2 linked regions of the Nodosilinea sp. E11 genome follow. The protein of the gene in region 1 interacts with the protein of each later gene in a pairwise test. Links are inferred from orthologs where the notes say so. Each region holds a gene or a part of one and is shown on either strand. Other genes may lie near its edges.

The links. The genes of interacting proteins can lie anywhere in the genome.
Region 2: the proteins of RRF56_RS09640 (region 1) and acpP interact in binary tests that used the Escherichia coli proteins (3 or more experiments, as listed by UniProt). The link is inferred for Nodosilinea sp. E11 from one-to-one orthologs.

What each region holds. Positions count from the first base shown.
Region 1 is NZ_CP136520.1:1,636,802-1,644,789, forward strand. The notes cover bases 2,693-5,508. They hold RRF56_RS09640 (thioesterase family protein), read left to right. Parts: upstream 2,693-3,792; coding sequence 3,793-4,224; downstream 4,225-5,508. Other genes in these bases: RRF56_RS09635 (universal stress protein), read right to left, coding at 2,716-3,570; RRF56_RS09645 (pentapeptide repeat-containing protein), read left to right, coding at 4,383-4,889; RRF56_RS09650 (tetratricopeptide repeat protein), read left to right, coding at 5,150-5,508. Also shown: RRF56_RS09620 (PCP reductase family protein), read left to right, coding at 1-134; DNA starvation/stationary phase protection protein Dps, read left to right, coding at 624-1,154; RRF56_RS09630 (heme oxygenase (biliverdin-producing)), read right to left, coding at 1,639-2,355; more of RRF56_RS09650, read left to right, coding at 5,509-5,965; RRF56_RS09655 (hypothetical protein), read right to left, coding at 6,110-6,262; RRF56_RS09660 (hypothetical protein), read right to left, coding at 6,353-6,883; RRF56_RS09665 (cupin domain-containing protein), read right to left, coding at 7,034-7,498; RRF56_RS09670 (hypothetical protein), read right to left, coding at 7,853-7,988.
Region 2 is NZ_CP136520.1:5,115,694-5,121,848, forward strand. Bases 182-3,016 are described here. They hold acpP (acyl carrier protein), read left to right. Parts: upstream 182-1,395; coding sequence 1,396-1,638; downstream 1,639-3,016. Other genes in these bases: psbP (photosystem II reaction center PsbP), read left to right, coding at 182-540; RRF56_RS24880 (nucleoside triphosphate pyrophosphatase), read left to right, coding at 652-1,248; fabF (beta-ketoacyl-ACP synthase II), read left to right, coding at 1,817-3,016. In the rest of the region: more of psbP, read left to right, coding at 1-181; more of fabF, read left to right, coding at 3,017-3,070; tkt (transketolase), read left to right, coding at 3,306-5,312; RRF56_RS24900 (PhoH family protein), read right to left, coding at 5,653-6,155. UniProt on the Escherichia coli protein: Carrier of the growing fatty acid chain in fatty acid biosynthesis.

The sequences.
Region 1 (7,988 bases):
CCAAACTCAAAAACATTCCATTTTTTGTTCGTGCCCAGGCCCGAAAGCGCATTGAAGATGTAGCCCGAGACCTAGGGGTCGAAGAGGTGACTGCGGAACTGGTCGAGCAGGTGCGCCTAGAGCTAGGCCAGTAAATAGGCCCGCAGGTTATCGCTTAACCTCGTCTCTGCCTGGCGAACATCGCCTCTACCGGTAGAGATAGGTTCTCTATGGGAGGTAGCGCTAAGGTTATAAACGAGTTCACACGCTGGTTACGTGACCCAGGGCCCGTATCTAATCGGCGATCTCGCCCAAGCTTACTGGGCACCCTCCGCCCTAACAATGTGGCCTTTGCCTCTGTAATTGACTCAGGGTCGAAGGGCACTGAATTAAGGCTGGTGGGCAGTGCCCTACGGCGGGCCAAGGCTTTCGGCAATCTGCGAGAGCTTATTTCAGTGCCATCCGACTCAGGATCGCTTGATTCTGAAACAACTTTAAGGTGTCGGGTTGCAAGTCGTACTCATAACGAGTATGATTTAGAGGTGCCCAAGGCGAGGATGGTACGATTTCAGCATCAAGCCCTCGGGCGCGTCAGTAGGTTTGTTGGTTACACAATTCGATTGTCAGGTAAAAAGAGAGGCCCTATGGTTGCAACTCCTGTAAAAACTCAAGCCAAACGTCGGTTTTACCCAACCCGCATTGATATGGCGGCCAATGTGCGATCGCAGGTCTGTGAGGTCTTAAACCAGACCCTAGCCGCTACCCTCGACCTCAAAACCCAGACCAAGCAGGCCCACTGGAATGTCAAGGGCATGGATTTCTTTCAGCTCCACGAGCTGTTTGACGAACTAGCAGGCGAGCTAGAAGGCTATGTCGATATGGTGGCTGAGCGCGTCACCGCCCTGGGGGGCACCGCCATGGGCACCGCCCGCATCGCCGCCAGCGAGTCGATCTTGCCCGAGTATCCCTTCGACGCCATTGACGGGGCCGAGCATGTAACAGCTCTGGCGGAGCGGTTTGCCGCCTACGGCAAGCATGTGCGCGAAGCGATCGCCACTACCGATGACCTGGGCGATGCTGACACCGCCGATCTCTACACCGAGATCTCTCGCACCATCGACATGCGTCTGTGGTTCCTTGAGGCCCACTTGGTAAAGAAGTCTGAGCTTGACTAGCCTAGATTCTTCGCGATCGGAGCAAGACGGGCCAGCAGCCTATCCCCTAAGCGGGTGTCCACTCAGGTTCTGAGGATGTCTAATACCGATCCGAATTCCATACCCCCGATACCCAACCGGTTGACCGGTTAGGCATCGGGGGTAGCCAAGGAGGCTTTGAGATGAGGACACTCCTGTGAGATAGCCGTTCCGGCTGTCCACTTCCGGCGACCAAGGCATCACAGCACCACCTGGCTCTCGGCGGCAGAGGGCGCTGCGATCGCAGCTCACGTCAAGCCCACCTGCACCAAACCATTTCTTAGCTGGCCGTCGGCAGCAGTCAGGTACAGCCCCAGGCTAATACCTAAAAATCGAGGGAAGCGATACTATATCGCTTCCCTCGACTAAAGCATGGTCTATCTGGAATAGCACTGAATTAAGGCTGGTGGGCAGTGCCCACCCTACGGTAGATCCAATCGGTCTACCTGTGTGACCAAGCCAGATGCTACTCGGCAGTAGCTAGCTCGGTGCTGCCCCGGCGACGGCGGCTGGTGAGGGTATTGAACAGCATCTGGCCGATCGCCTTCACCAGGTTGCCTTCTAGCTCCTTAAACATCTCCATGTTCAAGCCAAAGGCGTCGTTAGCCTCTTCTACAATGCTGGCCACCATAGCCTCATCCACCGGAGCGGCATCCATCGACTCGCGGTACTTAACCTTAAAGGCCTTCTCGTCAGAGATTTCGGGGAACTCGTAGAAGGCAGTGCCCTCGCCCTCAGAGAGATTCATCGCCCGCTGGGCAATGCCCTTGAGAATTTGACCACCGGACAGGTCGCCAATATAGCGAGTGTAGGAATGGCTGACCAACAGCTCAGGCTGGGTATTGGCCACCTCGCGAATGCGATCGACGTAGCGCTGCCCACCGGGAGTCATAGAGATTTCGCTAGCCCAGTTAGGACCGTAGTAGTAGGCTAGATCAGCCTCTAGCGATGCCTTGCGGTGCAGCTCTGGGAAGTAAACCTTAGAGACCACCGGATGCTCTTTGTGGCGCTCTAGCTCTTCTTCCATGGCTGCATAGGCGTAGTAGAAGTTGGCCACTAGCTTGCGGTAAGAGTTCTTCTCGACCACGCCGCGCAAAAAGCAGCGCACAAAGCCCATGTTTTCGGCCATGGTATGGGCTTTTTTGGTGCCTTCACGCAGCTCGGTGGATAGGTTACTGCTCATGCTGACTGTCTCGCTCTAGGGTTGATGTAAAAGGTGAGGTTTAAACGAAGGCTTGGTTTAGACAATGCCTGCTCAGGCAATATTAGCCCCCTACAAGTAAGGGCTTAACATGCCATTACACGAGCTACATTTGTTTAACTTAGACCGATTTGATGACCGTTTTCATTACGAATTTTTACAAGCATTTACTCAAGGCCATACTGTTTTCAGGATAAGCCGTAGACCCTTGTCTTAACCGGTCTCTGGGGCTACAAAACGTTACGGAATACCGCGCCGGTTGGGTCGGAGATTTGCAGCCCCCAGTTTAGGGGTAGCTGTGCAGGCCGACCCCACCGACAACTGCCGAAAGGTAACTAGCCCTTAGGCCGCCATCCGAGTCAGCAGCACCGGGCAGGTGGCATATACCCGCACGAAGTCGGTCAACGACTCACCGAGTACCTTATCTAGGTCGGGTAGGCCCTTGGCGATGCTGGGGCGGCGATCGGGTGAACCTAGAATGATCAGGTCCATATTGCGGTCTTCTGCCAGTTCACAGATGCGGCGACCGGGCTTGCCCTCGGGGGCAGCCAGTTTGTAGTCAATGCCGTACTTCTTCGCCTCGGCGGCGGCAGCCATCAAAATCGGGTCTTGGTTGGGGTCGGCACTGGCCACGTCAAAGGGCTTGCTCTTGAGGCTAGAAACCGTGTGCACCAGCGTTAGCTCGCCGCCTTTGATATCGCGCAGCAGAGAAATGGCAATATTCAACCCTTCCTTGGCCGAGTCAGACTTGTCCATCGCCACCATCACCCGCTTGATGGGGCGAATGCTGTAGAGGTCGTCTTTGACCAGCAGCATGGGCCGCGACGACAGTTGAAACACGTATTGGCTGACAGAGTTTTCGAGAATAGCCTTGAGCCCCTGCAAGCCCCGCGACCCCATGACAATTAGATCGGCGTCGACTTCTTCGGCCACCTGAATCACAACGTCTTTAGGGTCACCCTCCCGCAGTACGGCATTGACCCGGCTGGGGTCAAGGTTGAGCTGGGTAATAGCAGTGGCCAGGGTGCGGCCCCCCGCTTCCCAACGCTCTGCCATGGTTTCGGCAGACACTTGAGAGGGCACCACATGCAGCACCGTGATCGAGGCTCGCTGCACCAGGGGAATATCCATTAGCGCCTTCATCATGGCTTCGGTGTTGCCGGTGCCAGAATCGGCTAAAAGAATTTTTTCGATCATGGTTTCCTCGTATTGTTGCGCTCTATGGTGAGAGTGACTCTAATGGATTAGCGGGATATAAAACTGAAAAGTAACGTGATCTCAACCATCATAGGCACTGGGTTTGAGCCTATTTTGGCCGGATTAATAATTTGTAGTAGAGTCGCCCATCGACCAACCCCGCCCAATACTATGGCCGCCATAGATGGGTTGCCAATTCAATTGTTATAGATTGAGAAAACCTTGGTAGAACAGTTTCGTTGGTTTGACTACCCAGTCACAGTGCAGCCCCACCACACCGACTACGCGGGCATTGTCTGGCACGGCACCTACATCGCCTGGATGGAGGAAGCCCGAGTGACCTACTTGAATGCCTGTGGATTATCTTTTGCCGATTGGGTCAAGGCGGGGGTAGACCTGCCCGTGGTCGATCTGGTGCTAAAGTATCGGCGATCGCTCACCCTGGGCGATACGGCCTTAGTCAAGGCTCGCCTGACTCCAACTAAGGGCGTGCGCGTGGTGTGGCATTACGACATTCAAAACGCCGCCACGGGTGAGACCTGCATTGAGGGCACCGTCACCCTGGCGATGGTTGATTTCAGCACCCGCCGAGTGCTGCGTCGCCTGCCCGCCCCGTTACAGGCTGTCCTCGACCAGATGCCGCTGATGAGATGACCTAGCCAGGAAACTTCTCTGGAGGCTGACCCCCAAAACTTTGTAGGATGAGCAAAGCGAAGCGTGCCCATCATGGCTACTCAGCATGATTAGGATGGGCACAGGCGATCGCTTTTGCCCATCCCCCTTTGCCCATCCAAACAGTGTCTCAACCAGCCATGTTGCTCTCTCTCCCTAGATTCTTTGCCGTTGCGTTGTCTCTGCTAGTGATACTGGTGGGCGGGCTCAGTATTGCCCCTGCGGCCTACGCCCAAGACAACACCGTAGACTACACCCTCACCGATCTGAGCTTCCGCGACTTTTCGGGTAAGCAGCTCTCAGGCACCTCCTTCGCGGCGGCAGAGATGCGGGAGGCTAACTTCGCCAAGGCTGATCTGAGCAAAACCATTCTGACTAAGGCGTCGTTTTTGCGGGCTAACCTGGCGGGGGCTAACCTGGCGGGTACTTTTGCCGATCGCGTTATTTTCGACGGAGCCGACCTCTCCAACGCCATCTTTAGCGATGCCCTGCTTACTAGCAGCAGCTTCGGTGAAGCCAACATTACTGGAGCAGATTTTTCGGGGGCCATTATCGATCGCTTTCAAACAGCGCAGATGTGCAAGTACGCCGACGGCGTCAATGAGACCACCGGGGTGGCAACGCGGGATAGTTTAGGCTGCCGGTAGGGCAGAAGGGTGAATGGGTAGGAGAGTGGATGAGAATAGATAATTAGCGATCGCAAGCAGCCGAGGACTTCGCCATGCTTGCCACTAAGCCAGAAAGCTACTTTAGCTCCTGCAACAGTTCCACCTCGACCAATCAGAACGACCGAGTCAATTGTCTCGGCTATTCTCAATGGCCAACGCAATGTCACCGTTGAGCACATTGAAAAGTTGGCTGATTTCTTCCACAGTTCCCCCGCCCCATGCTTTCCTCGAATATCGTGATGAATCTGCTTTTTCGGCCTCTAGTAATTGCTCTGCTCTGCCTACTGTGTCTCACGGGTTGGAGCCTGCCCACCTGGGCACAATCCGACCCGGCGGACCTCTCGCCCCAGGCGGTGCAAGAGATTTCTGACCTACGCCAAAAAGCGTTTACCGCTTCCCAAACAGGGCAGTTCAACGAGGCCGAGACCTACTGGAGCCAGCTGATCGACTACCTGCCCGACGAGGCCGCCCTCTGGAGCAACCGGGGCAATGTGCGGGTCAGCCAAAACAAATTAGCTGAGGCGCTGGACGACTATAACCAAGCGGTGGCCTTGGCCCCAGAACAGCCCGACCCCTACCTCAACCGGGGGGCCGCGCTAGAGGGGCTGGGGCGGTGGGAGGATGCGATCGACGACTACAGTCAGGTGCTGGCCCTCAACCCTGAGGATGCCGCCGCCTACAATAATCGGGGCAACGCCCAAGCCGGCCTGGGCCACTGGGAAGATGCGCTGGCCGACTACCAAACAGCCGCCGACCTCGACCCCAAATTTGCCTTTGCCCGCGTCAACGCCGCCCTAGCGCAGTATCAACTGGGCCACGCCGACGAGGCCATTCGCCAGTTTCGCAGCCTTACCCGTCGCTACCCCAGCTTTGCTGACGCCCGCGCCGCCCTCACCGCTGCGCTGTGGAGCGAGGGCATGAGTGGCGAAGCCGAGAGCAACTGGGTTGCCGTCATGGGCCTCGATCGCCGCTACAAAGACCTCGACTGGGTCAGCACCGTGCGCCGCTGGCCCCCCGCTATGGTTGCCGCCCTAGAGAAGTTTTTGCACCTATAAGGGTGCGGGAGAAGCGATCGCCCCTCCCGCACCCTTACGTCAGTAGACGAGTACAGCCTGGCAAAAGCTAGCCAACCCTTCCTGAAACCTCAAACCTAGCACCTGACACCCCTAGCCAGGGTTACCTATTCCTACCAGCCAGCCCTACCCCTCCTCCCCAGTCAAAACCGCGACCAAGGTGGCCTCAACCATCTCCTGGGCCTGGGCGATGTAGTCGGGGTCGCTCACCTCATGACCTTCAAAGTAGAGGGCCAAGGGCAGCGCCGCCAAGATGACCTCGGCGGGGCGAGGGGCCACGAGGCAGAGGGTGGCGGTGGCGATCGCAGCGGTCAGCAGTTTGAGGGGTCTAAAAACAAGAGTGCTCCAGGGTTATGGGTGAAAACTAGGTTATTCACGAAAACTGACAGTGTCGGGGGTTAGCCCCGATCGGGGTTGAGAAGGCTCGGCTGTGGCGCGGGCGACTTGATCTTCTAGGGCGCTGAGAAACTGCGGGCCGCCATTCATCGGGGCAATTTCGATCACCAGGATTTCGCCAGAGTGAGCGAAGATTTGAATCACGTCGCCGATCAGGTTTTGCACTTCGTGCTCAATGCGAGCAATCTCATTTAGGGGAATGCTGGTAGTCGCCGATGACCGGTGATAGAGAATGCGGCGATCGGTCAAAATAGCCGCTTCGGTCCCCTTTAAAGCAATGGTGGCGTCGTAATAGGCGATCACCTTTTCGCCTTCCTCAAGCAGGTTGTGGGTCTGAAGATATTGGGTGGCGTAAGGCTCCATGGTGCTAGTAAAGCGCACGCCGCCAGCGGGTCCAAAACTGAAGAAAATCAGCAGACCTAAGGTTGTCGCCGCCAGGGCACCAGCGGGTATGCCCAAGCCAAGGAGCAGCCAGCGCCGGGGGGTGTTTTGAGTGGCTTGCATAGTCGTTATCTCCGGGTAAAGTATTCAAAATGGGAAAATAGTGCAGGGCAGAAACCCAGTTAATTCATGGCTAGAATGACGGGCTAGCTAGCTGTCAGCTAGCTAGCTATCAGAATGATGAATTGACAAATTCGGGATGCACTCGAAGGTCTAAGCAGGGTTGAAAATGCGAACCTGGTGGCGATCGCAAACAGCCAGAAACTCATCGAGATGGTCGGGCAAGACAATGGCGCGATCGCCCACTTCCCGGTAAAAGGCATCGGCAAAGCCCGGCAGAATAATCAGCAGCTTGGCCTCAGGTGAGCTGACCCGAAACCCATGGGCGATATCGGCTGGAAAATGAATGGATGCCCCGGCAGCAGCCACCACCTCGCGACGGCCAATGGTGACCTCTAGTTCACCGCTGAGCATGTAAAAGGTCTCCTCCCAGGGATGCGTGTGCAGCGGGGCACCATTGCCCAGGCTGTCACTGGCTTCGTACATCACCCACTGATTTTGGGTGGCGTCGCGATCAATTTTGACCACCATCTTGTGGGTCAGCATTTGAAAGCGATCGCCTTTCCCAGGAGCAAGAACCTTGGGGGTAGAGGAGGCCTGAGTCATTACTTGAGTCATGGTGAAATCTCCAATAGTGTTTGTTCGGGTAGGTGAATCGGGTGTGTGAACCCGCTGAAAAATTGCGCTAGACAACCTGCCGCCACTCCGGCTGGGAGTAGCGATCGCAGCAAAGCTAAGCAGCGAAAAAGCTGGGGTGCCACTCCGCCTCTGGGGTGGAGTAGGGTTTCTAGCGTGGCCTAGGGAGCGACGAACCCTAGCAGGGCCACCCGGTGTTCCTGGGTTTCGGGGTGGTAGGTGATGCGGTAGCGGGTGGGGTGTAGCCCTGGCTGGCTATAGCGTTTCGGCTGGGCAAACTCCTGCTCGACCGTGGCCTGACTCTTCTCAGGGCCATGCCTCGCAGGGCCATAGACCTTAGCCCCGCATCGGCACCGTGGCCAGTTGGGTCTGGAGGCGCTCCAGGTTGGCAGGGCTCATGGTTTGCAGATAGCCCTCGGCCATCTGCGGGGGCAGCAGTTCCAGCATCAGCCGGTTTTCTACCCAAAATTCC
Region 2 (6,155 bases), 3.5 Mb from region 1 along the record:
CTAAAGCGGCTGGCCACAGTGCTTTTGATTATTTTTGCCGTTACCCTACAGGGCTGTGTAGGCGGCGGTGGTGGTCTTCAGGCCTATGCCAACCCGTACTCGGGCTATGAGTTCATGTACCCCACTGGCTGGGTTGAGGTCAACGTGCCCGGTGCCGCCGACGTGGTGTTTCACGACTTTATTCACGAAACCGAAAACGTCAGCGTGGTGATTAGCGAAGTGCCCGAGGGCAAAGATCTCGATGCCCTTGGCACCCCCACTGAGGTCGGCTACAAGCTCTCCAAGAGTTTTAGCGCCCTAGCGGGAGATGACAGCAGCGTTGATCTGCTTAGCGCCCAGCGCATCGCCACCGTCGATGATAAGACCTACTACATCCTCGAATACCTGGCCGATCTCCCCGCCGGGCCGCGTCACAACCTGGCTAGCGCCATCGTACGCCGGGGCAAGCTCTACACCTTTAACGCCTCCACCGACGAGAGCCGCTGGGAGAAGGTGAAAGACATGATGAAGCAGTCGGTGGCGTCGTTTAAGGTGTCTTAGATTACTTGCTGGTGGTTGTGGCCAGAGTCCTTCGGCGATAGATTTCGTTTAACGTGGAAGTCTCTGCTTCGCTATTGCCTTCGCTACTCTCACCCCCCGCTGATGTCAGCTATGTTCACCTCTCCCCGCCCCCAATTCGTACTTGCTTCAGCTTCCAAGGCCCGTCGCGTCCTGCTGGTGGGAGCAGGCATTCACCCCTTTGTCTACCCCAGTAACTTTGACGAAGACCAGGTCAAGGTCACTGACCCACCCACCTACGTGGCCACCCTGGCCCGCTGTAAGGCCGAGTTGGTCGCGCCCCAGTTCCCTAGCGCGCTGGTGATGGGGTGTGACTCGGTAATGGCGTTTAACGGTCGGATCTACGGCAAACCCGACGACAAAGAGGATGCGATCGCCCGCTGGCAGAAAATGCGCGGCCAGATGGGTGAAATTCATACCGGTCATGCGCTGATTGCCCCCGACGGCCGCACCCTGGTGCACAGCGCCGTCACCCGCGTCTACTTTGCCAATATTGACGACGCTACCATCGCCGCCTACGTCAACACGGGTGAACCCCTAGCCTGTGCCGGGGCCTTTTCCAGCGATGGCAAGGGGGCGCTAATGATTGAGAAAATTGAGGGTTGTCACAGCAACGTCATCGGTCTCAGCCTGCCGCTATTGCGCACCATGCTAGAAGAACTGGGCTACCGAGCGACGGATTTTTGGTGAAGGTTCTTTTTCCGATACTATGGAGGAATGCTCAAAAATGAGCGGCCTTAGTGCTGGACTTGTCGTCGAATTTAGTCTCGATGGGGTCGCAGAGTGATAAGGTTTTGTGTTGTCGATTAATCCGTACTAAAGAGGCGTTGGAGAACCATGAGCGCAGAGACATTTGAAAAGGTCAAAAAGATTGTCAGCGAGCAGCTAGGGGTCGAAGAAGCCGACGTTAAACCCGAAGCTAGCTTTGCCAATGACCTGGGCGCTGATTCTCTCGATACTGTGGAGCTAGTCATGGCTCTAGAAGAAGAATTTGGCATTGAAATTCCTGACGAAGCCGCTGAAGGCATTGCCACCGTACAAGACGCTGTGAACTTCATTGAAGAGAAAGCGCCGGCCTAGGCTGCTGTCATAGGCCGCCTGAAAGCTGTGGGGTATGAGGTCGAGGGGTGAGGGTTTAAGGCAGTTTTGTCAGCCTTGACGCTTGCAGCTTCTACCTCATAACTCCTCCTAAGTTTCCTTCCCTATGGCCCCTGCTCACCTTCCTGCATAACCCCCCTGGTTTACCCGAAATTTGGCTATGGCAAATTCTGACTCAAAGCGCGTTGTGGTTACCGGCATGGATGCCATTACCCCCATTGGCAATAGCCTGGAGGAGTACTGGGCTGGGCTGGTGGCCGGGCGCAGCGGCACTGCCCGCATTACCCACTTTGACCCTTCTCAGCATGCGTCTCAAATTGCGGCAGAAGTCAAGGGGTTTGATCCAGGCGAGTTTCTCGATCGCAAAGAAGTCAAGCGCATGGATCGCTTCTCTCAGTTTGCGGTGATTGCCGGTCAGCGAGCCCTGGCCCATTCTGGTCTGACCATTACCGATCTCAACGCCGAGCAAATTGGCACCTGCATTGGCTCTGGCATTGGCGGTCTTAAGGTGCTAGAAGACCAACAAGAAATCTACCTGAACCGAGGCCCCAGCCGCTGTAGCCCCTTCATGATTCCGATGATGATCGCCAATATGGCGGCGGGGTTGACAGCCATTCACACTGGGGCCAAGGGGCCGAGCACCTGCCCAGTCACGGCCTGTGCCGCCGGGTCTAACGCCATTGGTGATGCCTTTCGCCTGATTCAAAACGGCTATGCCCAGGCCATGATCTGCGGCGGTACCGAAGCGGCGGTGACTCCCCTATCCGTAGCGGGATTTTCCTCGGCTCGTGCCCTTTCGACCCGCAATGATGACCCCACTACCGCCAGCCGTCCCTTCGACCGCAGCCGCGACGGCTTTGTAATTGGTGAAGGTTGTGGCATTCTCGTTCTCGAAGAGCTCAACCATGCCATCAGCCGGGGGGCCACTATCTATAGCGAGATCGTGGGCTACGGTATGACCTGCGATGCCTACCACATGACCGCGCCAGTGCCCGGTGGGGCAGGGGCTGCCCGCTGCATTCAGCTGGCTCTGAAAGATGCGGGGGTCTCGCCCACCGACATTAGCTATGTCAACGCCCACGGCACCAGCACCGGAGCCAACGACCCCACAGAAACCCAGGCGATCAAGACGGCTCTAGGGGAAGCCGCCTATCGAGTCGCGGTAAGCTCGACTAAATCGATGACTGGGCACCTGCTGGGGGGCTCTGGGGGCATTGAGGGGGTGGCAACCTGCTTAGCGATCGCTAACGATGTGGCCCCGCCCACCATCAACCTGCATGACCCAGACCCCGACTGTGATCTTGACTACATCCCTAACCAAAGTCGTCCGATGCCCATTGAAGTGGCCATCTCTAACTCCTTTGGCTTTGGCGGTCACAATGTGACCCTGGTGTTTAAGAAATACCGTAGCTAGAGCTACAGATTGCTAGGTATAATGACCTAAAACTTGCCCTTAAACGGTGCCCCTAGGCCTTCCCCCTTACGCTTTGCTTAGCCAGGGGGGATTGACAATCGTCTGGTTGCGGGGTCTGCTGAAAGGCAAAGGCAATTTGTGTGTGGCTTTGAGAAATCAAGGTCGGTGACTATGTTGGCCTCCAGGCTCCCTGTGCGCTGCTGCTCCGAAAACCCGTCGTTAAGCTGTTGAACCTATGGCTGTTGCAACCCAATCTTTAGAAGAACTCTGTATCAATTCCATTCGCTTTTTGGCGATTGACGCCGTGGAAAAGGCCAAGTCTGGCCACCCCGGTCTGCCGATGGGCGCGGCCCCCATGGCCTATGTGCTGTGGGATAAGTTCATGCGGTTTAACCCCAAGAACCCCCAGTGGTTCAATCGCGATCGCTTTGTGCTGTCGGCGGGCCACGGCTGCATGCTGCAATACGCCCTGCTATACCTGACCGGCTATGACAGCGTGACGCTTGACGACATCAAGGAGTTCCGCCAGTGGGGCGCTCGCACCCCCGGCCACCCCGAAAATTTTGAGACCGCTGGGGTAGAAGTGACCACCGGCCCCCTGGGGCAGGGCATTGCTAACGCCGTTGGCCTGGCTATGGCTGAGGCGCACCTGGCCGCCAAGTTCAACAAGCCCGATGCCACCATTGTCGATCACCACACCTACGTGATTTTGGGCGACGGCTGCAACATGGAAGGGGTTTCGGGCGAAGCCTGCTCGCTAGCGGGCCACCTGGGCCTGGGCAAACTCATTGCCCTCTACGACGACAACCACATCTCCATCGACGGTTCCACCGATATTTCCTTCACCGAAGATGTGTCTAAGCGGTTTGAAGCCTACGGCTGGCATGTGCAGCATGTTGAAAACGGCAACACAGATTTAGATGCGATCGCTCAGGCGATCGAAGCCGCCAAAGCGGTCACCGATCGCCCCTCGATGATCAAAGTCACCACCACGATTGGTTATGGCTCGCCCAACCGACAAAACACCGCTGGCGTTCACGGCGCGGCTCTAGGCGGGGACGAAATCAAAGCCACCCGCGAAAACCTGGGCTGGAGCCACGGTGACTTTGAGACCCCTGAAGACGCTCTCAACCACATGCGCAAAGCGATCGAGCGCGGTGCCAGCCACGAGGCCGAGTGGAACGACATCATGGCGACCTACCGCTCGAAGTACGCCGCTGAAGCCGCCGAGTTCGAGCGCATGCTCTCGGGTCGGCTGCCCGAAGGCTGGGCCGACGCTCTGCCCACCTACACCCCCGAAGACAAGGCCCTGGCCACCCGCAAAAACTCCGAGGTTACCCTCAACGCCCTGGCCCCCGCCATCCCTGAGCTGATTGGCGGTTCTGCCGACCTCACCCACTCGAACCTGACCGAGCTAAAAATCTCGGGCAGCTTCCAAAAAGGGGCCTACGAAAACCGCAACCTGCGCTTCGGCGTCCGCGAACACGGCATGGGTGCCATTTGCAACGGCATTGCCCTGCACAACTCGGGTCTCATTCCCTACTGCGCCACCTTCCTGGTGTTTGCCGACTACATGCGGGCGGCCATTCGCCTCTCGGCCCTCTCCCAGGCGGGCGTGATTTACGTCATGACCCACGACTCCATTGGTCTGGGCGAAGATGGTCCCACCCACCAGCCGGTCGAAACCATCGCCTCCCTGCGGGCTATTCCCAACCTGATTGTGATTCGCCCCGCCGATGGCACCGAAACCTCTGGGGCCTACAAGGTGGCGGTAGAACACCGCAAGACCCCGACGCTGATGGCCTTTAGCCGTCAAAACCTGCCCAACCTGCCCGGTTCTTCTATTGAAGGTGTCGCCAAAGGGGCCTATACCGTTGACGATTGCGACGGCACCCCCGAGCTGATTCTCATCGGCACCGGCAGCGAGGTTAGCCTCTGCGTCGATGCCGCTCAGGAACTGCGGGCAGCCGGTACCAAGGTACGGGTAGTCTCCATGCCCTCCTGGGAACTGTTTGATGCCCAAGACGCTGCCTACCAGGAGTCGGTGCTGCCCAAGGCTGTAACCAAGCGCCTAGCCGTGGAAGCGGGCATTACCATGGGCTGGTGCCGTTACGTAGGGGCTGAAGGCGACGTGATCGGCGTTGACCGCTTCGGGGCCTCTGCTCCTGGTAATCTGGTGATGCAAAAGTTTGGCTTCACCGTTGAGAACGTGGTAAGCAAAGCGAAGGCTCTGCTGGGCTAGGTTTTATTGATTGTCTAACCCGTGATTCTGAAAAGGAGGAGCCTAAGATAGGCTCCTCCTTTTCGGCTTTCTAGGCTGTTATCGGGGTTACGGAACACGGGTATAACACCAAAATTTATCTGTCTACTCCCGATTCAGCAGGGCGCATGCTGTGCGCCCCTACGGGTTGACCTGTTGGGAATTGGGGGTATACGCTCCGGATTTGGTATGAACCCAAAACACAACGCTTCTTGTCGGGGCAAACGACCGTTTGCCCCGACCCCAATTCATGGCTCAATTCAGCAACGCCGATTCTCTAGCCTCTCCTGCCAGGTCAACTTAGAAATATGAATAACCGAGGCTAAAGCAACACAGCGGCCCGCTCTGCCAGGCTCGATCGCTCCCCTTTGCAGAGGGTAATGTGCCCCGCCAGGCTTTCCTGCTTAAAGCGCTCAACCACGTAGGTAAGACCGTTACTCGAAGCGTCAACGTAGGGATTGTCGATCTGGTCAGGGTCGCCCGTGAGAATAATTTTGGTACCCTCCCCGGCGCGGGTCAGAATGGTTTTGACCTCATGGGGGGTGAGGTTTTGGGCTTCATCCACAATTAAAAATTGCTTCGGAATCGATCGCCCGCGAATGTAGGTTAACGGTTCGATCTGCAATAGCCCCTGGTCGATCATTTCTTCGTGACCGCGCCGCCAGTGCTCGGGCTTACCTCGCATATCCTGGGTGCCAAAGATCAGGTCAAAGTTGTCGTAGAGGGGCTGCATCCAGGGGTTGAGCTTTTCGCGCATATCGCCAGGCAGGTAGCCAATATCGCGGCCCAGGGGCACGATCGGGCGGGCAATTAGCAGACGCGAGT